Regions from separate parts of the Bradyrhizobium dasycarpum genome, predicted to be linked through region 2. Evidence: predicted binding sites of a transcription regulator. Region 2 holds the regulator's gene; each other region holds the start of a gene.
What was found. The regulator PhoB, encoded in region 2, activates phosphate uptake and scavenging genes when phosphate is short. The targets are predictions, from matches to a motif close to TGTCATNNANCTGTCAT.
Positions count from the first base shown of each region.

Region 1: the regulator PhoB is predicted to act here: its motif matches at 2,848-2,864, upstream of phnF (phosphonate metabolism transcriptional regulator PhnF).
Region 3: the regulator PhoB is predicted to act here: its motif matches at 3,263-3,279, upstream of ACETMP_RS00675 (UDP-2,3-diacylglucosamine diphosphatase).
Region 4: the regulator PhoB is predicted to act here: its motif matches at 4,289-4,305, upstream of ACETMP_RS00810 (YbhN family protein).

Region 1 is NZ_CP169574.1:5,593,924-5,599,222, reverse strand. Features, by position in the region: gene ACETMP_RS26730 (alpha-D-ribose 1-methylphosphonate 5-phosphate C-P-lyase PhnJ) at 1-600, opposite strand, end outside; partial or broken gene ACETMP_RS26725 (carbon-phosphorus lyase complex subunit PhnI) at 597-1,699, opposite strand; partial or broken gene phnH (phosphonate C-P lyase system protein PhnH) at 1,711-2,310, opposite strand; gene phnG (phosphonate C-P lyase system protein PhnG) at 2,315-2,779, opposite strand; gene phnF (phosphonate metabolism transcriptional regulator PhnF) at 2,899-3,627, shown strand; gene phnE (phosphonate ABC transporter, permease protein PhnE) at 3,759-4,604, opposite strand; gene phnE (phosphonate ABC transporter, permease protein PhnE) at 4,601-5,299, opposite strand, start outside.
Region 2 is NZ_CP169574.1:5,427,488-5,432,786, forward strand. Features, by position in the region: gene pstC (phosphate ABC transporter permease subunit PstC) at 1-967, shown strand, start outside; gene pstA (phosphate ABC transporter permease PstA) at 972-1,817, shown strand; gene pstB (phosphate ABC transporter ATP-binding protein PstB) at 1,814-2,635, shown strand; gene phoU (phosphate signaling complex protein PhoU) at 2,647-3,363, shown strand; gene phoB (phosphate regulon transcriptional regulator PhoB) at 3,387-4,094, shown strand; gene ACETMP_RS25880 (GcrA family cell cycle regulator) at 4,335-4,844, opposite strand.
Region 3 is NZ_CP169574.1:146,254-151,552, reverse strand. Features, by position in the region: gene ACETMP_RS00690 (caspase family protein) at 1-50, shown strand, start outside; gene ACETMP_RS00685 (threonine/serine dehydratase) at 309-1,292, opposite strand; gene ACETMP_RS00680 (glycosyltransferase family 4 protein) at 1,355-2,413, opposite strand; gene ACETMP_RS00675 (UDP-2,3-diacylglucosamine diphosphatase) at 2,427-3,239, opposite strand; partial or broken gene thiD (bifunctional hydroxymethylpyrimidine kinase/phosphomethylpyrimidine kinase) at 3,447-4,246, opposite strand; gene ACETMP_RS00665 (PAS domain S-box protein) at 4,577-5,299, shown strand, end outside.
Region 4 is NZ_CP169574.1:177,352-182,650, forward strand. Features, by position in the region: gene ACETMP_RS00800 (LysR substrate-binding domain-containing protein) at 1-525, opposite strand, end outside; gene ACETMP_RS00805 (hypothetical protein) at 996-2,948, opposite strand; gene ACETMP_RS00810 (YbhN family protein) at 3,035-4,117, opposite strand; partial or broken gene ACETMP_RS00815 (ferritin-like domain-containing protein) at 4,547-5,054, shown strand; gene ACETMP_RS00820 (hypothetical protein) at 5,122-5,299, opposite strand, start outside.

The DNA.
Region 1 (5,299 bases), 170 kb from region 2:
CGCGGGGCAATTGTCCATCTTGGGATTATCGAATTTCGGCGTCGGCGACGGATCCATCACGTAGCGCGCGTTCACCTTCACCGGATAGGCGTAGGCGGTAGCGATGTGGCCGAACCGGGCGATGTCCTCATAGAGCTTCACATGCATCAGGCCGTATTCGGCGAGCGCGTGCATGCGTCGCGTCTCGGTCTCGCGCGGCTCGAGAAAGCGCAGCGGCTCCGGGATCGGCACCTGATAGACCAGCACCTGGGTCTCGCTCAGCGCCGCCTCGGGAATGCGGTGACGGGTCTGGATCACGGTCGCCTCCTCCGTCGCCGTGGTGGTGGCGACGCCCGCGGTCTTGGCGAAGAATTTCCGGATCGAGATCGCGTTGGTAGTGTCGTCGGAGCCTTGGTCGATCACCTTGAGCACGTCGGAAGGCCCCAGGATCGCGGCGGTCACCTGCACGCCGCCGGTGCCCCAGCCATAGGGCATCGGCATCTCGCGGCTGGCGAACGGCACCTGATAGCCGGGGATCGCGATCGCCTTGAGGATGGCGCGGCGGATCATCCGCTTGGTCTGCTCGTCGAGATAGGCGAAATTATAGGCCGGCGCGTTCATTCCGCGGCCTCCTTCATGGCTTCGGGCGCTTGGGCATCCGCGAACTCCTGCCGCAGCTTGCGCAGCAGGCCGAGCTCGGACTGGAAGTCGACATAGTGCGGCAGCTTCAGGTGCTCGACGAAGCCGGTCGCCTGGACGTTGTCCGAATGCGACATCACGAATTCTTCGTCCTGCGCGGGGGCACGCACCTCCTCGCCCAGCTCGCGGGCACGCAGCGCCCGATCGACCAGCGCCATCGACATGGTCTTGCGCTCGCTCTGGCCGAAGGCGAGGCCATAGCCGCGGGTGAAGCACGGCGCCTCGGTCGCGGAGCCCTTGAACTGGTTGACCATCTGGCACTCGGTGAGCTCGATGGCGCCGAGCGGCACCGCGAAGCCGGCATCTTCCGCGAAGAACTCCACCTCGACCTCGCCGAAGCGGATCTCGCCGGCAAAAGGATGGTTGCGGCCATAGCCGCGCTGGGTGGAATAGCCCATCGCCAGCAAGAACCCTTCGTCGCCGCGCGCCAGATTCTGCAGCCGCAGATCGCGGTCTGCCGGAAAATTCAGTGGCTCGCGAGTGAGATCGCCGACGCCGGCGCCCTCCCCGCCTGCGGCGAGGATTCGATCAAGCCGTCGCGGCCGAGAATGTCCGTCACGCGCGGCGTCGGGGCGGTGGAGGCATCGGCGGTGGCCGGCGTCTCCGGCGCAGATCCCTGCGCGAGCGAGGGATCGAGCAGGCGGTGCGTGTAGTCGAAGGTGGGGCCGAGGATCTGGCCGCCGGGAATATCCTTGAAGGTCGAGGACACCCGCCGCTGCACCCGCATCGCACCAGTGTCGACCGGCTCGCTGGCGCCGAAACGCGGCAGCGTGGCGCGGAAGGCGCGAACCAAAAAGATCGCCTCGATCAGATCGCCGCGCGCCTGCTTGATTGCCAGCGCCGCAAGCTCGCGATCGTAGAGCGAGCCTTCGCTCATGACGCGGTCGACGGCGAGGCCGAGCTGCTCCGAGATCTGGTCGAGCGTGACCTCCGGAACGCTCTGGTCGCCGCGCCGCTTGTGGGCGAGCAGGCGATGGGCGTTGTCGATGGCGCGTTCGCCGCCTTTGACTGCGACATACATGCTTCAGCTTCCTTGCTCACGACGCGCGTGGTGCGGGGGATCGCGACCACGGCGTCATCGGCGACCAGCACGACATCGATGCCGCGCGGAAACAACGCCTCGTTGACCTGCAGGCGCTCGAACAGATCGAACGGCTTGATCGACGCCTGGAGCCTCACGGCGCCGTCGATGCCGGGACCGCGCAGCTCGAAGCTGCGGCCTGCGTTGAGGCTCTCCACCTGGAGGATGATCGTGGTGGAGCGATCCGGATATTCGCTGGTCCCGAGCGCGAAGCGTTCGAGCGGCGGAAGCGCGGCGCCGTCACCGATCAGCGCGAAGCTCGCTACCGAGCTATCCTGCACCAAAGGCGCGCCGGTGTGGAATTTCAGCCATTTCGCCGCGTCCGGGCTCGCCGCCATCCGCGCGTCGAGCCAGAGCGGAGTGTCGTGGTCGAACAGCGTCAGCGCGATCGCGGCGGTGCCGCGCATCATCGTATCAGGCGCCCCCGCCATCGGCACGATGCGATGGACCGAGCCAGGCCGCGCCATCGCGTCCATCACCGAGCGAAAGGTCGATTGCGCCGACAGCACCTTGTCGGCGAAACCCGGCGGCAATTCGGCAATCGTGGTCATGATCTCACCCCTCACCGCGCACCATGGTGTAGAAATCAACCTTCGTGGCGGCGGTCTCCGCCGCCGCCTGATTGCGGCGAATCATAAGCTGCTCACGCAACGGCGCGATTACATCCCGCTCCACCGCGCCGCCGAAGTCGCGGGACTGCACCAGCGCATCGCACAGCGCGATCAGCCGCGCCTTCTCGCCGTCACGCCCGAGCGTGTAGCCGAACCCGACCTCGCCGCTCGCGAGCTTCACCGCTGCTCGCGACACGGTGGCTTCGCCGAGATTGAAGGGTGCGCCGTCGCCGCCGATCCGGCCGCGCAGCATGACGAGGCCATTTTCCGGCGCGCGCAGATCCTGATGGTCAGGGATGCGTAAGTCGCGGAGGCGGGCGGCGATCTCGCCCGCCTCCGCGTGCGCCAGCACGGCCATCGCGGCCTTGCGCTGGGCTTGCTGGTTGTTGTGCTGGGTCACCCGATTCACCGAACCTTTGACGGAGCTTGCCGCATCGAAGTTGTCTATGATAATAGACAACTTCATACGGGAGCGCCATGACTGTTTCGTGACAAGTGCGTGATTTCTGGGCTAGGCTGACCGGCGATATGAGCATGCAAGACACTGCATCGTCCGGCGTCGCGCTGTGGCGCCTCGTTGCCGACGGCATCGAGCGCGGCATCGCCGATGGCCGCTTCGCGGCCGGCGACAAATTGCCGGGCGAGATGGAGATCGCCGAAACCTATCGCGTCAACCGCCACACCGTGCGGCGCGCGCTGGCCGCCCTCGCCGAGCGTGGCCTGGTGCGCGCCGAGCGCGGCAGCGGCACCTATGTCGAAGCGCAGAAGCTGGCTTATCCCCTGCGCTCGCGCACGCGGTTCTCCGAGATCGTCGGTGCCGGCGGCCGCGAGCCGCATGGACGGCTGATCGAGGCGACCGACGATATCGCGACGCGCGAGCTCGCACGGGAGCTGGGACTGAAGGCCGGCGCGCCCCTGGTGCGGATCGAGGCGATCCGCCTCGCCGACCGCACCCCGATCTGCGTCTCCACCACCTGGCTGTCGGCCGAGCTGTTCCCGAATGCGGGCGCCGTGTTCGCGGCGACGCGCTCGATGACGAAACTGCTCGCCCATTACGGCGTGCGCGACTATCGGCGCGGCGCGACCCGGATCACCGCAGGCATCGTGGACGCCACCGACGCGGCGCGGCTGGATCTCGCGCTGGGACGCCCGATCCTCGTGGTCGACGCCACCGACCACGATCTCCACGGCAAGCCGCTGATGACCAAGCATTCGCGCTTCGCGGCGGAGCGGGTGGAGTTTGTGGTGGAGCCGTAGCTCCTCTGCCAGTTGAAGTGAGAGATGCCGTAGGGCGGGCAAAGCGAAGCGTGCCCACGACCTTGATCATGTCGGAGAAAATTCGCGGGCACGGCGCTGACGCGCCTTTGCCCACCCTGCAGCACCGACGGTCAGGCGACTGCTCGCTTGCCGATAATCGCAAAGCGCAGCTTGCCCGAGATGAAATCGATCGCGGCGACCGCGACCAGGATCAACAGGATCAGGAACGACACCCTCTGCCATTCCAGCACACGGATCTGCTCGGCGAGTTGCAGGCCGATGCCGCCGGCGCCGACGATGCCGATGATGGTCGCCGAGCGGGTGTTGGATTCGATGTAGTAGAGCACCTGGCCGGCGATGACGGGCAGCACCTGCGGCATCAGGCCGAAGCGGATCTCGTGCAGGGCACTGCCGCCGGAGGCGCGGATGCCCTCGACCTGCTTCTTATCGGCGCCCTCGATCGCCTCCGAGAACAATTTGCCGAACGCACCGAAATCCGACACGGCGATCGCCAGCACCCCGGCAAACGGCCCGAGGCCCACGACATTGATCCACACCAGCGCCCAGATCAGGGTGTCGACGCCGCGGATCGAATCCAGCACGCGGCGAACCGGGAAGCGCAGGATGCTCGACGGCACCACGTTGCGCGCTGCAAGCAGGCTGACGGGAAGCGCGAACACGGCGGCCAGCGTGGTGCCGAGCAGCGCGATCGACAGCGTCTCGCCGAGCGCCTTGAGATAGACCGGCAGCGAGGAACCGGGATCCGGCGGGATCATCATCAAAGTGATCCAGCCGAGCTGACTGAGGCCGGCGAAGAAGCGCGACGGCGAGAAGTCGAGATCGACCAGGCCGTAAATCAGGATCGCGAACGCCGCGACGATCATCGCCGGCATCGCCAGCCGCGCCGAAGCGGGACGGTCGAACACGTCGGGATAGCGGGCGCGAAGCTCTCGCGGATCGACCTCGTGCGGCGTCACGTCCGCGCCTCCTTGCCGAACAGGCGGCCGCGCAGCCAGCCCGTGCTGATGTCGATGAGGAAGACGGCGACGATGATGGTGAGCAGGATGGCGCTGACATCCGAGTAATAGAACTTGCGAATGGCGACGACGAGCTCCTGGCCGATGCCGCCGGCGCCGACGAACCCCATGACGGAGGCCTCGCGGACGTTGATCTCGAAACGCAGCAGCGCGTAGCTGGCATAGCCCGCCGTCACCTGCGGCACCACGGCAAAGCGCATGCACGACAGCCAGCTTGCGCCGGTCGAGCGGATGCCCTCGACCGGCTTTATGTCGGCGTTCTCGACGACCTCCGAGAACAGCTTGCCGAGCGCACCGGTTGAATGGATCGCGATCGCGAGCACGCCGGCCATCGGACCCAGCCCGAAGGCAATCACGAACACCAGCGCGAACACGATGCCCGGAACGGTGCGGGCGAATTCGAGCAGGCGCCGGACGACGAAGCGCAGCCAGGGTGCGGGCGAGGTGTTCTCGGCGGCGAGGAAGTTCAGGCCAAATGCGAGGATCGCGCCGATCAGCGTGCCGACGTAGCTGATCAGCAGGGTCTCGCCCAGCATCTTCAGCCATTTGCGCCAGCCCCAGAGCCACTCGCCGACATCGGTCCAGACCCGCTGGCCGCTGTCGAGCGTAAAAATGCGGTCGAAATAGCTGACGAA
Region 2 (5,299 bases):
CGACGATGCCGGACCGTATGACCGTGCCAAGGCCTTGGGCGCGTTCAAGCTCGGCGACGTCACCTTCTACTGGATCACGCGGCTCTCCGCGATCTCGGTGCTGCTCATTCTCGGCGGCATTATCATGTCGCTGGTCGTCGGCGCGTTCCCGGCGATCAAGGAATACGGCCTCTCCTTCCTGTGGACGCAGCGCTGGGCGCCGTCGGCCGATCCGCCCGTGCTCGGCGCGCTCGGGCCGATGTACGGCACGCTCGTCACCTCCTTCATCGCGATGCTGATCGCCATTCCGGTCGGTCTCGGCATTGCGATCTTCCTCACCGAGCTCTGTCCGCAATGGTTGCGCCGCCCGATCGGCATGGCGATCGAGCTGCTCGCCGGCATTCCCTCGATCATCTACGGCATGTGGGGCTTCTTCGTGCTGGGCCCGTTCCTGGCCAACACCTTCCAGCCGTTCATGATCAGGGTGTTCGACGGCGTCCCGGTGCTGGGAGCGATCTTCGCAGGCCCCCCGTCCTATCTCAGCCTGTTCAACGCCGCGCTGATCCTCGCCATCATGGTGCTGCCCTTCATCACCTCGATCTCGGTCGACGTGTTCAAGACGGTGCCGCCGGTCCTGAAGGAAGCCGCCTACGGCGTCGGCTGCACCACCTGGGAAGTCGTGCGCAGCGTGGTGATCCCCTACACCCGCGTCGGCATCATCGGCGGCGTCATGCTGGCGCTGGGCCGCGCGCTCGGCGAGACCATGGCGGTGACCTTCATCATCGGCAATTCGTTCCGCATCTCCTCCTCGATCTTCGCGCCGGGGACGACGATCTCGGCGGCGATCGCATCCGAGTTCGCCGAGAGCGACGGCCTGCACCAGTCCGGCCTGATCCTGCTCGGCCTGCTGCTGTTCGTGCTGACGTTCTTCGTGCTTGCGGCCGCGCGGCTGATGCTGATGCGCCTGGAAACCAAGGCCGGAAAGTGAAGCCATGAACCCGATCTATGCACGCCGCCGCCGCTGGGACGTCGTCATCCGCGGCCTCTGCATCGCCGCCGCTGCCTTCGGCGTCACCTGGCTCGCGCTGATCCTGGTCACGCTGCTCTACAACGGCCTCAGCGGCCTGAACGTGCAGATCTTCACCGCGGACACGCCGCCTCCGGGCTCGACCGAGGGCGGCCTGCGCAACGCCATCGTCGGCTCGATCATCATGACCGCGATCGGCGTCGGCATCGGCGCGCCGCTCGGCCTGTTCGCCGGCACCTATCTCGCCGAATACGGCCGCAACGACAAGCTGACCTCGGTGATCCGTTTCATCAACGACATCCTGCTCTCGGCGCCCTCGATCATCATCGGCCTGTTCATCTACGGCGCGGTGGTGGTGCCGATGCGGGGCTTCTCGGCGATCGCGGGCGCGCTGGCGCTCGCCGTGATCGTGATCCCGGTCGTGGTGCGCACCACGGAGGACATGCTGCTGCTGGTGCCGAACCCGCTGCGGGAAGCCGCCAGCGCACTGGGCTTGCCGCGCTCGCTGGTGATCAAACGCATCGCCTATCGCGCCGCGCGCTCCGGCCTCATCACCGGCGTGCTGCTCGCCACGGCGCGCGTCGCCGGCGAGACCGCGCCGCTGCTGTTCACCGCGCTGTCCAACCAGTTCTTCAGCCTCGGCCTGGACAAGACGATGGCGAACCTGCCGGTCACCATCAACAACTTCGTGCAGAGCCCCTACGCCTATTGGAAGCAGCTCGCCTGGAGCGGCGCGCTGCTGATCACCCTGACCGTGCTTGCCCTGAACATTGGCGCCCGCATCCTTGGTGCCGAGAGGACTGCAAAATGAGTGAAATGTCTGTTTCCGTCAGCGCGCCGAGCGTTCACCCCGGCTCGCAGCCGCTGCCCGAGGCGCCGGCCAAGGTCACCGCGCGCAACCTCAACTTCTACTACGGTGAGCACCACGCGCTGAAGAACATCAATCTGGCGCTCGGCACCAACCGCGTCACGGCCTTCATCGGCCCGTCCGGTTGCGGCAAGTCGACCCTGCTGCGCATCTTCAACCGGATGTACGACCTCTATCCGGGCCAGCGCGCCACCGGCCAGCTGCTGCTCGACCACACCAACATCCTCGACCCCAAGCTCGACCTCAACCTGCTGCGCGCCCGGGTCGGCATGGTGTTCCAGAAGCCGACCCCGTTCCCGATGACGATCTACGAGAACATCGCCTTCGGCATCCGCCTCTACGAGAAGATCTCGAAGTCCGAGATGGACGACCGCGTCGAGAAGGCGCTGCGCGGCGGCGCGCTGTGGAATGAGGTCAAGGACAAGCTCAACGCCTCCGGCCTGTCGCTCTCCGGCGGCCAGCAGCAGCGCCTCTGCATCGCCCGCACCGTCGCGGTGCGGCCCGAGGTGATCCTGTTCGACGAGCCCTGCTCGGCGCTCGACCCGATCTCGACCGCCAAGGTCGAGGAGCTGATCCAGGAATTGTCCGAGAACTACACGATCGCGATCGTCACCCACAACATGCAGCAGGCGGCGCGCGTCTCCGACAAGACCGCCTTCATGTATCTCGGCGAGCTGATCGAGTTCGACGACACCAGCAAGATCTTCACGTCGCCGACCGACCGGCGGACGCAGGACTACATCACCGGCCGGTTCGGCTGAGGAGACGCAACATGGGTACTGAACATACCGCAAAGGCCTTCGACACCGACCTCCAGGAGCTCACGCGCCTGGTCGCCGAGATGGGCGGCATCGCCGAGCGCATGATCGTCGATTCCGTCGATGCGCTGATCCGCCGCGACGTCGCGCTCGGCCAGCGCGTCGTCGCCATCGACGCCGATCTCGACGCGCTGCAGAAGCGCATCGAGGAACGCGCCGTGCTCACCATCGCCCGCCGCCAGCCGATGGCGGTGGACCTGCGCGAGATCGTCGGCGCCATGCGCGTTGCGACCGACCTCGAGCGCATCGGCGACCTCGCCAAGAACATGGGCAAGCGCGTCGCCGCGCTGGAGACCGACTTCCATCCGCTCAAGCTGTTCCGCGGCCTGGAGCACATGACCGACCTGGTGCAGCAGCAGGTCAAGAGCGTGCTCGACGCCTATGCCGCGCACGATCTGCCGGCGGCGATGGCGGTGTGGAAGGGCGACGAGGAGGTCGACGCGATCTGCACCTCGCTGTTCCGCGAGCTCCTGACCTACATGATGGAGGATCCGCGCAACATCTCGTTCTGCATCCATCTGATGTTCTGCGCCAAGAACATCGAGCGCATCGGCGACCACGCCACCAACATCGCCGAGACCGTGTTCTACATGATCGAAGGCCAGGCGATCACCGACAAGCGGCCGAAGGGCGACATGACCACGTTCGCCACGACGATCCCGAATACCTGAAGACCTCAAGGAGCGACGACAACATGGGCGCACGCATTATGGTGGTTGAGGACGAGGAAGCTCTCACCGAGCTTCTGCGTTACAACCTCGAAGGCGACGGCTATGACGTCGAGACGGTGATGCGCGGCGACGACGCCGACACCCGCCTCAAGGAACACATTCCCGATCTGATCGTGCTCGACTGGATGCTGCCGGGCCTCTCCGGCATCGAGCTGTGCCGGCGCCTGCGCACCCGGCCCGAGACCAAGCAGCTGCCGATCATCATGCTCACCGCGCGCGGCGAGGAGAGCGAGCGGGTGCGGGGCCTTGCGACCGGCGCCGACGACTACATCGTCAAGCCGTTCTCGGTGCCGGAGCTGCTCGCGCGCGTGAAAGGCCTGCTCAGGCGCGCCAGTCCCGAGCGGCTCGCCACCGTGCTGGCCTATGGCGACATCGAGCTCGACCGCGACAAGCGCCGCGTCGCGCGCTCGGGCCGCCCGATCGATCTCGGCCCGACCGAATATCGTCTGCTGGAGTTCTTCCTGGAGCATCCCGGCCGCGTGTTCTCGCGCGAGCAGCTGCTCGACAGCGTCTGGGGCCGCGATATCTACATCGACGAGCGCACCGTCGACGTCCATATCGGCCGCCTGCGCAAGTTGCTCAATCTCGGCCGTGAGCAGGACCCGATCCGCACCGTCCGCGGCGCCGGCTACGCACTGGACGATCGCTTCGCGAAGGCGGAGCAGACGTAAAGCTCCAGCGAGAGCTGGTTTGGCGAGCTCCGGCAGCGATCTCCGGCGTCATCCGGGGCGCGCGCAGCGCGAGCCGGGATCCATAACCACAGGGCGTGGTTTGTCGAAGACTCGGAGTAACCATCGCGCGCAACAATTGCGCCCCGTGGTTCTGGATCCCCGCGTTCGCGGGGATGACACCGAGTTGGTTGAGGCGCCGTCGTGTGACGACTGCCGCCTTTGCGATCAGCTAGATCTCACTCAGCGCGTGGGCTTCGGTGCCGCGCGGCGCCGATCCGCCGCCGGCTGATACGCCACGCGCGAGTGCTGGGCGCAATAGGGCAGGCCGGACAGAGCCTTGCCGCCGCAGAAGAAGAAATCCGGGCTCGAGGGATCGCCCACCGGCCAGTGGCAGGTCGCCTCGTTCAATTCGAGCAGCGACAGCCGCTGGCTCATCGGCACCACGTTGTCGTAGGTGACGGGTTCGGCCTCGACCTCGACCTCGAAGGCCTGCGCCAGCGCGGTGTTGCCGCGCGCGATCGGGCGGGTCACCCGCATCATGTGCTGGGCGGGACGCGCCTTGCGCGGCCGGGGCGCGGCCGACGAAGGGCTCTTGGCGCGGCCGGACAGACCGAGCCTGTGCACTTTGCCGATCACGGCATTGCGGGTCACATTGCCGAGCTCTGCTGCGATCTGGCTGGCCGACAATCCGGCCTCCCAGAGCTTTTTCAGCTGCTCGACGCGATCGTCGGACCAGGTCAAAACCGTCATTGCACCCTTTCCCTCGCCGCGCGGCTGCCATCCTGGCGGTCCGTGCGGCGAATGCCTAAGCCTCGAAAAACCCGTGCTGCTCGAATCCCTTAGGGCTCGCCGGGCGCGCAACTGACGCCCGAACGTTTACGCCGGTACATGAGGACTCTTGGGATCAGAACTGCCGCACGAGATGTCGTATCTGACAAGCCAAACGCTACAATATGGCGTGACTCACGCGCAAGAGTCCGCCGACTCGCTTCCACATGTTCCGTGGTCAAAAACCCGCAAAATCGCCACCGCAAGACTACGGAATCACCGTTTCCCGGGGCTTTCGGGCGGCATTGACACCCGTTTCACCAGGCCTAAGATAGTCGCGCGTGCCGCCCTTAAAAGGCGGCACGTTTCGTTTTTCCGGGCCGGTGGATGGTGCGTTGCGCAATGCACGCCTCACACCGTCCGCAACATCAAGTGAC
Region 3 (5,299 bases), 1.7 Mb from region 2:
CGCCGAGCATGAGCAATGGCGGAAATCGCCGCAGCGGCTTCATGCGCTGATCGCGCGAACGAAGAAGGTGTGCTCCCTCCCCGCAAGCGGGGGAGGTTGCACCGAGCAAGCGGATCGTTCGAAGCCAGCAGACACAAAGACAATAGACACAAAGAAAGGGGCAGAGCGGTGACGCTCTGCCCCTTGTCTTCATCTCAGCCCTGAAGGTCGTCATTGCGGGATGTGCGGAAGGCGCAGGCCCGGAAGCCATAACCCCGGCTGGTGGCTATGGATTCCGGGCTCGCGCTCCGCGCGCCCCGGAATGACGGCTAGGCCACCAGCTCGGCGAACAGATCCGCATCAACGTTGCCGCCGGAGAGCACGATGACGACGTTCTTGCCGGCGACGTCGAGACGTCCCGCCAGCAGCGCGGCGAGAGCGACGGCGCCGCCGGGCTCGACCACCAGCTTGAGCTCGCGATAGGCGAACGCCACGGCGGCGCCGACTTCCTTGTCCGATGCAGTGACGCCGCGCGCCAGCAGCTTGCTGTTGATCGCAAAGGTCATCTCGCCGGGGATCAGGGCCATCAGCGCATCGCAGATGGTGCGGCCCGCGGGCCCGTGCGGCTCGCGATGACCCGCGCTCAGCGAAATGCCGTGATCGTCGAACGCCTCGGGTTCGGCCACCACGATCTCGGCGAGCGGATAGCGTGCCTTCACCGCGGTCGCGACGCCCGCGATCAGGCCGCCGCCGGACGCCGGTGCCACCACGATGTCGGGGGAAAGGCCAAGCGTTGCCATGTCCTCCGCGATCTCGCGGCCGGCAGTGCCCTGTCCTGCGATCACGAACGGATCGTCGTAGGGCCTCACCAGCGTCGCGCCGCGCTTCTCGGCGATGCCGCGCGAGATCGCCTCGCGGTCGTCCTTGTCGCGATCATAGAGCACGACCTCGGCGCCGTAGGACTTGGTGCGCTCGCGCTTGGACAGCGGCGCATCGGCAGGCATCACGATGGTCGCCTGCATGTCGAGGATTTTTGCCGCCGCCGCCACGCCCTGGGCGTGATTGCCGGAGGAGAACGCGACGACGCCGCCGGCGCGCTTGTCCTGCGGGATCGAGAACACCTTGTTGAAGGCGCCGCGGAACTTGAACGAGCCGGTGCGCTGGAGCATCTCCGGCTTCAGGAAGACTTTCGCGCCAACCCGCTCGTTGAGCACCGGAAAGGACAACAGCGGGGTGCGGATGGCGTAAGGCGCGATCACGCGCGCTGCGGCGTCGATGTCGGCGGGGCCGATCGGGAGAAGCTGTTCGGTCATATCAGACCTTATCGCGGCCATTGAGCCGCGGGCAAGACACCTCCGCGCGAGGAATCTTCCCTTCAGGCGACGAAGCGCGGCTGTTCCGTGCCGTCCCGGCCCGGCAGCATGCCCCCCACCGCCTGGATATTATCAACAAAAGCCCTCGCCGAGGCTTCCCAGGTGTAATTGGCGGCGAATTCGACACAGTCCTGCCGGGAAATGTCGAGCGCCGCGAAGCAGGCGTTGCGGAGGTCGTGATCGAGGGCACCGACCGGGGCATTGCCGATCACGTCGCGGGGGCCCTTCACCGGAAAGGCCGCGACCGGCAGCCCGCTCGCCAGCGCCTCCAATAGCACCAGGCCGAACGTGTCGGTCTTGCTGGGGAATACGAACACGTCGGCCGCCGCATAGATGTCCGCCAGCGCCTCGCCATGCTTCTCGCCGAGGAAGATCGCTTCGGGATAGGCCTCTTCCAGCGCGGCGCGCGCCGGGCCGTCGCCCACGATCACCTTGGTGCCGGGCAAATCGAGGTCGAGGAACGCTTCGAGATTCTTCTCCACCGCGACGCGGCCGACCGACAGGAACACCGGTGCCGGCAGGCAGAGGTCGATGGCACGCGGATGGAACACCTTTGTGTCGACGCCGCGCGGCCACAGCACGACATTGTCAAAACCGCGCTCGGCCAGCTCGCAGGCGAGCGCAGGCGTTGCCGCCATCACGGCACGGCTGGGGGCATGGAAGCGGCGCAGCGCCCGCCAGATCAGCGAGCCCGGAACCGGCACGCGGGCGCGGACATATTCGGGAAAGCGGGTGTGAAAGCTGGTCGTGAACGGCAGCCGGCGCTGGCGGCAATAGCGGCGGACCATCAGGCCGATCGGCCCTTCGGTCGCGATGTGGATGCTGTCCGGGCGCGCCTCCTCGATCAGCCTGGCAATGCGCGCGGGGCGCGGCATCGCCAGCCGCACATCGCGATAGCTCGGCATCGCGAAGGTGCGGAACGCTTGCGGCGTCAGGAACGTGAACGCAACGCCGGAACCTTCGACGTCAAGCCCTTCGGCCGCGTCAGCGAGCTTGGTCAGCGTCCGAACCACACCGTTGACTTGCGGGTGCCAGGCGTCGGTCGCGACCAGAATGCGCATCGGGCGGCCTCTGTTATGCGGCTCTGGCTGCAACCTGCGGGACGGCCGCCGGCTTCTGCAGATGATCCGCCCAGGTGATGATCTCGAAACGACCGTCGTCGTGCTCGACGAGCGCGGTGCAGCTCTCGACCCAGTCACCGCAATTCATGTAGCGAATGTCGCCTTCGTCGCGGATCACGGCATAGTGGATGTGGCCGCAGATCACGCCGTCGGCGTCGTAGCGCCGCGCCTCGGCGGCGAGCGCCTGCTCGAACGCGCCGATATAATTGACCGCGTTCTTGACCTTCTGCTTGGCCCATTGCGACAACGACCAATAGGGCACCTTGAACAAGCGGCGGAAGAAGTTGACGAAGCGATTCATCTGGATCGCGAAGTCGTAGGCCTTGTCGCCGAGATGGGCGAGCCAGCGCGCGTTCTGCACCACGAGATCGAAGATGTCGCCGTGGATGACGAGATAGCGCTTGCCGTCGGCGCCGGTGTGGACGGTGTTCTCGACCACGTCGATGCCGCCGAAATGCGTGCCGTAATAGTTGCGCAGGAACTCGTCGTGATTGCCGGGGATGTAGATGACCTTGGCGCCCTTGCGCGCCTTGCGCAAAAGCTTCTGGACGAGGTCGTTGTGGGATTGCGGCCAGTGCCAGCTCGATTTCAGCGCCCAGCCGTCGACGATGTCGCCGACCAGATAGATCGTGTCGGCATCGTGGTAGCGCAGGAAGTCGAGCAGAAGATCGGCTTGAGAACCGCGGGCTCCGAGATGAACGTCGGAGATGAACAACGTGCGAAAGCGCCGCTCGGGGCCCTCGTCACTCACATCGTAACTTCCCATGCGCCAGCCTGTAACAATGTCCCGTGACAGGGGGATGACCGATTGAACCCGTGAGGCACCTCTAGATACGAATCACGCCTAGCCTCGCCCTCCCTGCGAATATCAGTCGCATGCGACAATCAGGCGACACGGCGCCGCAGAAGGTGATCGTCATGGGGGCCAGCGTGCCCCCAAACTGCGCCGCGGCGGCGCTCCCGCGCGCCCGCGTCAGTAGAACCTGTGAAAATGATGGATCGGGCCGTGGCCGTGTCCAACGCTGAAGCGGTCGGCGGCGGCGATCGCCGCGCTGATCCAGGTCTTGGCGTTGCGCACGGCGCTTGCCAGATCCTCGCCCTTGGCGAGCCCGGCCGCGACCGCCGAGGACAGCGAGCAGCCGGTGCCATGGGTGTTGCGGGTCGCGACGCGCGGCGCGGCCAGCGCGAGCGTTCCCTCGCCGCTGACGAGATAATCGATGCTCTCGGCGCCCTCGCCGTGCCCGCCCTTGATCAGGACCGCACGGCAGCCGAGCGCCAGCAGGCGCCGCCCTGGCTTTCGATCTCCGCTTCGCTTGCCGCGACCGGCTCGTCGAGCAGCGCCGCGGCCTCCGGCAGGTTGGGCGTTATCACCGACGCCAGCGGTACCAGTTTTGTGCGCAGCGCATTGACGGCCTCCGCGGCGAGCAGGCGATCCCCTGACGTTGCCACCATCACGGGATCGAGCACGACGTGTCCCGGCGACCAGCGCAACAGTGCGGCCGCGATCGCCTCGATGCTGACGACCTGGGCCACCATGCCGATCTTCACCGCGCCGATGTCGAGATCGGAGAACACCGCATCGATCTGCTCGGTGACGAACGCCGCCGGCACGGCCTGGATGCCGGTGACGCCGCGGGTGTTCTGCGCGGTCAAGGCCGTGATGACGGACGCGCCGTAGACGCCGAACGCCGCAAACGTCTTCAGGTCGGCCTGGATGCCGGCGCCGCCGCTCGAATCGGAGCCGGCGATGGTGAGTGCGACCGGGGTCGTCATCGCCGGACACATTTGCTGGAGACGGAAGCCATGGCTTGTCCTAGCGCGACCGCGAAACACCGGCAAGCGCCGACCTGCCGGCGGCAGCCTGTGATTCGCCGTGGCGCCCCCAGTTCGAATCAGGCGAACTCGAGGGCCTCGGCGCCGCAACGGTACGGGATGCAACCACGCGGAAACCCTTGGTATAGTCTTGAACTGCTTCGTCGATGCGGCAGACGTCGGGTGGTCGACCTGTCAGCGACACCGATGTCCCGGGCCGCAAGGCCGCTCGGAACGGAATCGTGGGGTGAAACGATGTGGGCCTTTTTCGAACGTCTCCTCGACTCGTCCATGCTTTCGCCGCACGGCATCTGCCTGTTGTGGGAACCCGAGCTGATCTGGCTTCACGTCGCCGCCGACGCCTGCATCGCCGCCGCCTATTTTTCGATCCCGATTGCCCTCGCAATCCTGGTCACCAAGCGGCGCGACCTCAAATTCGGCTGGGTCTACTGGGGCTTCGCAATCTTCATCATGGCGTGCGGCCTGACCCATGTGCTGTCGATCTACACGCTCTGGGTCCCGATCTACGGCATCGAGGGCATCGTCAAGGCGGCGACCGCGGTGGCCTCCGTGGTCACGGCGGGCGCGCTCTGGCCGCTGCTGCCGAAGATTCTGGCGATCCCCTCGCCGTTCGAGCTGCGGCAGGTCCAGGCCGCGCTCGAGGAGGAGGAAATCAAGAGCCGCGACGCCGCGCTGCTGCTCCAGCAGATCAGCGACGCGCAGCGCGCGATGCGCGAGAGCATGACGCGCCTCACCGCCATCGTCGAGACCGCGGTCGATGGCGTCATCCTGTTCGATGCGCAGGACCGCCTCCTGCTGTTCAACCCGGCCTGCGAGCGCCTGTTCGGCTATTCCGCCGACGAGGTGATGGGCCGGAACGTCAGGATGCTGATGCCCGAGGCGGGCAGCCAGGCGAGTCATTTCGCGACCGCCGGCGAGGCCATTGGTCTGCGCAAGGACGGATCGACCTTTCCGATGGACGTGTCGGTCGGCAAGGCGCGGCAGGACGGCGAG
Region 4 (5,299 bases), 1.7 Mb from region 2:
CGGATGCTTCTTCGGGATCGCGGCGAGCAGGGGCTCGGCGACGACGCGGCGGCTGGCGAGCTCGGGCCGCGCGATCGGCGGCCGCAGCAGGCCGGCGTCGATCTGGCCTGAGGTCAGCGCCTCGAACTGATCGCCCGACACCATCTCCTTCAGGGAGAAATCCACCTCGGGCAGCCTGGCGCGGCAGGCGGCGATGAGCTCGGGCAGGAAGCCATAGGCCGCGGCCGCGGTGAAGCCGATCTTCAACGAGCCGATCTTGCCGAGCGCGATGCGGCGGGCGACCTGCGAGGCGCTTTCCGCAAGCTTGAGGATGCGCCGCGCCTCGGGCAGGAAGCTGCGCCCGGCAGGGGTGAGGCGGACCGAGCGGCTGGTGCGCTCCAGCAGCGGCGCATCGATGATGTGCTCGAGCACCTGGATCTGCCGGGACAATGGCGGCTGCGTCATGTTCAGCCGCACGGCGGCGCGGCCGAAATGCAGTTCCTCCGCGACCGTGACGAAACAGCGGAGCTGGTTGAGGTCGAACATCGATACATGCCTTAGATGAATAAGGCGCTTCCCCGGCACTTCTAGCATCGATCACCTCCAATACAAAGACGGCGGCCGTGAAGCCGCCGTTGAGTTGCCTGGTCGAGCTCCCCATGGGAGCCCTCAGGAGGAACGTTCACGACTCGTAGAGGCGCCCGCCGCGGCGTGTCCAAGTTCAAGCGGGTATCGATCGATGCCGTTTTTGGATCGATGGAACGCAGGCGAGGGGAATGATGATGGCGTGACGGGAAGCGCGAGCGATGGCTATGCGCAAGATGGAGTCGCCGCGAGCGACCGGGAGGGTGTGGGAGTGCACGCCGCACAAACTCGTCATCGCGAGCGCAGCGAAGCGATCCAGCAATGCGTCTGCGGAAACAGTCTGGATTGCTTCGTCGCATCAGCGCAAAATTGCTTCGCAATTTTGTCGCGAGCTCCTCGCAATGACGCGAGGAGAGAGTTCATCTTCGCTTCTATTGCTGTGCGCTCGGCAACAATTGCGGCAGCAATCCTCGCGTCACGCCCGGTGGGACGGCGTCGAGCCCGAGCACGGCACTCGCGGCCGGCAGGGCGGCGTCCGCCATCGCGGCATGGCCCTCGGCGCTCGGATGCACCGCGCCGCCATAGACGGCGGAGAGCACGCCCCAGGTCGCGTCGTGGATGTCGGTCGGCTGGCTCGCCGCCGGCAGCCCTTGCGGATAGGTCATCGCGGAAAAATAGCTGTCATTGGCGTCGCGGATCCAGCGCGCGCGGGGCCAATAGGCGCGATATTCCGAGGCGCCGCGGCCGCACAGCATCGGCTGGCTCGCTGCGCTCACGATATCGGGATTGAAGCTCTGGCCGTTCTCGGCAAAGCAGGTGCGGTCGAACTCCGGATCGTTGCCGGAATGGGCGCAGAAGCCGTGATCGGCGAACGCGGCCTGGTGCGCATCGACGAAGGTCATGCGCTCGGCTTCGGGATCGCGGCACAGCGCGCCGCGGGTGCAGGTGGCGAGCCCCTTCAGCTGCGGCAGGAATTCGGTGTCGACGAAAGTCGAGACGCGGGCGAGCCGCTGCGGGTCGGCGTTGAAGGAGGGATGGATGTCGAAGCCGGCGCGGCCGCCGCGGCAGGGCACGCCGCCGTCGGCGAGCGCGGGATTGGCGTAGGAGACATAGACCACGCGCGAGAGGTCGCCGCCGACCAGCGGCTTCAGCGCCTCGCGCAGCTTGACGAAGTTCTGCGGCAGCTCGCGCGCCAGCGCATCGCGGGACTCGTCGACGCTCGCCATCACGCCTGAGCGGCGGAACAGCGCCCGCTCGGTCGCGGTGTCGACGATGACGTCGGCGACGAGGCCCGAGAAATAGACGTCGTTGGCACCGACCGACAGCAGCACGAGATCGAGCGCGCGGTCGGGCTGGCGTTTCTTCGCCGCGGTGAGGGCCTCGCGCAGCTCGGCGACCTGCGCGTTCACGCTGGTGTTGCAGACGCCGGTCTTGCCGGGCGGGCATTCGCGGGCGCGCTGCGAGCCGAGCAGGCCGTCGCCGATGCTGGCGCCGGTGCAGGCGAGCGGCAGGTAGGTCACCGCGATGTGCGTGTAACGCACTGCGAGCGCCAAGGCCGTGCGCGTCTGGTAGCTGTACAGCGAGCGGTGGCACGGCGCGTTGAACCAGAGCGCGCTATAGCGTTGCCAGTTGGCGAGCGTATCCGGGGCCTCGCAAGCCCGGCCGCCCTTGAAGCCGTGGCGGCTCGGCCGGTAGTACTGCCCGCCGGCGGTGCCGAGATAGGAGCGAAAACAGAAGCCTTCGTCGGACAGCGCCAGCGCCCGGTCCGGATTGCCCTCGCCCGAGGCGATGCTGTCCCCGAGGCCGGCGACGAAGATGTCGCGGACCTGGATCTCGGTCTGGACCCGCTGGGTCGGATCGGAGCCGGCGGAGACGTCGACGGTCGCGACCGTCTGCTTGCCGTAGCGGACACGCAGGTTGATCGGCTCGGCGCAGTCGAAGGTCGATTGCTGCGGGCCGTCGCCGTCGTCGAACGACCAGGCGCAGGTGGCGCCGACGGGTACCGCGCCCACGAGACGCACGGTGACGGGATGGTCGATCGGGGTGAGGTAGTTCTCTTTGGTGTTGTCGCGGGTGCAGGGCTGGTTGACGCGGCCCTGAAGGTCGATGCAGAGGCGGTTGACCATGTTGCGCGCCCAGCCGCGGCCTTCGCTCTGGAGCTCCAGCGATTGTTCTGCGGCGAGGATGCTGCGGTTACGCGCATTCTCGACATGGAGCAGGAAGTCGCGCTCTTCGCGGAACAGCCGGAAGCGGTTACGCACCTCCCAACTGATCTGCAGGGGGCCGGCGTCCTGCGCGGCGGCGCGCTCGGCCGGCAAAACGGTCAAAAGTCCGGCCAGCAGCAGGACGCTGGCGCAGAGGGTACGAAGCAATACAGGGATCATGGCCCGCGTCTTCAACGGCAAAGTTGAGGCGGAAATAAGAGGGCATTGCGCTGCCGCCCGCAACCCTCAGGTCCGGGCGGGCCGCTTCAGCGCTTGTTGGCCTGTCGCAGCAACCGCTCGCGCTGCATCGGCGTCACCTCTTTGGGCAGATTTGCCTGCGCACAGGCCTCCGCCAGCCGCCGCCGCTCCTGCCAGGGCTCGACCACGTTCATCCAGAGTTCGCGTGTGCCCATGATGGAGATGGCGAGGCCGAACGGGATCACGAAATAGAGGATGCGAAACACCAGCAGCGTCGCCAGCAACTCCTCGCGGCCGAACTGGGGCAGCGCCACCAGCATGGCGGCGTCGAACACGCCGATCGAGCCGGGCGCATGGCTGGCAAAGCCGATCAGGGTGGCCAGGATGAACACGACGGCCAGCGACATGAAGTCGATCGGCGGATTGGCCGGCATCAAGAGGTACATTGCCATGGCGCAGAAGCCGAGATCGACCACGCCGATGAGGATCTGCACCAGCGTCAGCGGCGCCGAGGGCAGCACCACCTTCCAACCCTTCTGGCCGAGCTCGCGCCGCTTCTCGCCCATGACGAGCCAGGCGAGATAAGCCCCGATCGAGGCAAGGCCGCCGAGCGCGATCAGCCGGTTGATCGATGGAGGAAGCTGATCCATCGAGGAGGCCGCGTCCGGATGGACGGCCAAGCCGATCGAGAGCACGAAGATGTTACCGAGCCAGAAGGTCAGGCCCGACAGGAAGCAGATCTTGGCGACGTCGATCGCGTTCAGCCCGTAGTCCGAATAGATCCGGAAGCGGATCGCGCCGCCGGTGAAGACGGTGGCGCCGATATTGTGGCCGATCGAATAGGACGTGAAGCTGGAGAGCGCCGCGATGCGATAGGGCACGTGCTTCTTGCCGATCGTTCGCAGTGCGAAATAATCGTAGAAGGTCAGCGTGCAGAACGCGAAGAACACGCACACCGCCGCCAGCCCGATACTGCCGCGGGGAATTTCGGTCAACGCGGTCAGGATGACCCCGGTATCGATGCCCTTGAGGGTCCGCACCAGCGTGGTGATCGCGAAGGCGATGATGAAGATGCTCGCGGCAACTCCAAGCCGTCGCCAGCCGATCCATCTCTTGAAGCCGCGTTTCAGCGCGGGCAGCAGTCCGTGCATTCATCCTCCCGGCGGGGGGCAAGACCGACCGGGCCAGGCATTGGCCAGTTCGGGTGCGATCATCACCAAAGGCAGGCAGCGATCGCTAGGCGTGATCCAGCTCATTTAAGGCAAAAACTGCAGCTTGTGCAGCCCTTGACAACAATAGGTTCTGCGCCGGACCGGCAACTTTGTCATACGCGGTTCACACTCGGAGGCGCGTTAAGCATATGAGTCGTGAAGCCGGCCGGCGCGTGCGTTCGTATTGGCCTATGATTTCAGATCCCGGCGCCGCCCGCCTTGTTCCAACGCAATGCCATGCGGGGGTTTTTGGAACGTCGATGTCGCGCGTTCGTTGGGTCCGAACAGCAACCCGAACATGGCGGAATGAGCGGCTTTTCGTGCAAGCCGCTGCCTGCGTGTTCCAGCAAATCGAAAAAGGACGGAACGATGGGACTGTTCACAAAAGACATCAAGACCATGAACGACCTGTTCGTGCATCAGCTTCAGGACATCTACTACGCCGAGCAGCAGCTGACCAAGGCGCTGCCGAAGATGGCCAGCAAGGCCACCGATCCGCAGCTGAAACAGGGCTTTTTGACGCACCTCGAAGAGACCAAGCAGCACGTCTCGCGGCTCGAGGAAGTGTTCAAGATGCATGGCGTCCCCGTCAAGGCGGTCGACTGTCCGGCGATCGACGGCATCATCGAGGAAGCCGATGAGACCGCCGGCGAAGTTGCCGACAAGGCCGTGCTCGACGCCGCGCTGATCAACGCGGCCCAGGCTGCCGAACATTACGAGATCGTGCGCTACGGCAGCTTGATCGCCTGGGCCAAGCAGCTCGGCCGCAACGATTGCGCCGCCGTGCTCGCCAAGACGCCTCGAGGAGGAGAAGGCGACCGACCAGAAGCTGACCACGCTGGCCGAGAGCAAGGTGAACCTGCGCGCGGCGAGCTGAGCCGAGCCCAATTCGACGAACGCTGCGCGGCCTCCGCGCGGCGTTCTTTTTGCGGCGCGTGTCGGCTTCAGCCCCGGCGCAGCGCGAAATGGGCGCCGCAGAACGCCATGACGGCGCCGAGGCAGAGCGCGGCGAGCCCGGCCAGCACGGCGGAGACGGTCGGGATCGGGCTCGGCGCCGAGGCTGCCTGACCCGCCCCCGCGAGCAGGAGCACGCCGACCGCGATGAGGAACTGGCGCATCCGC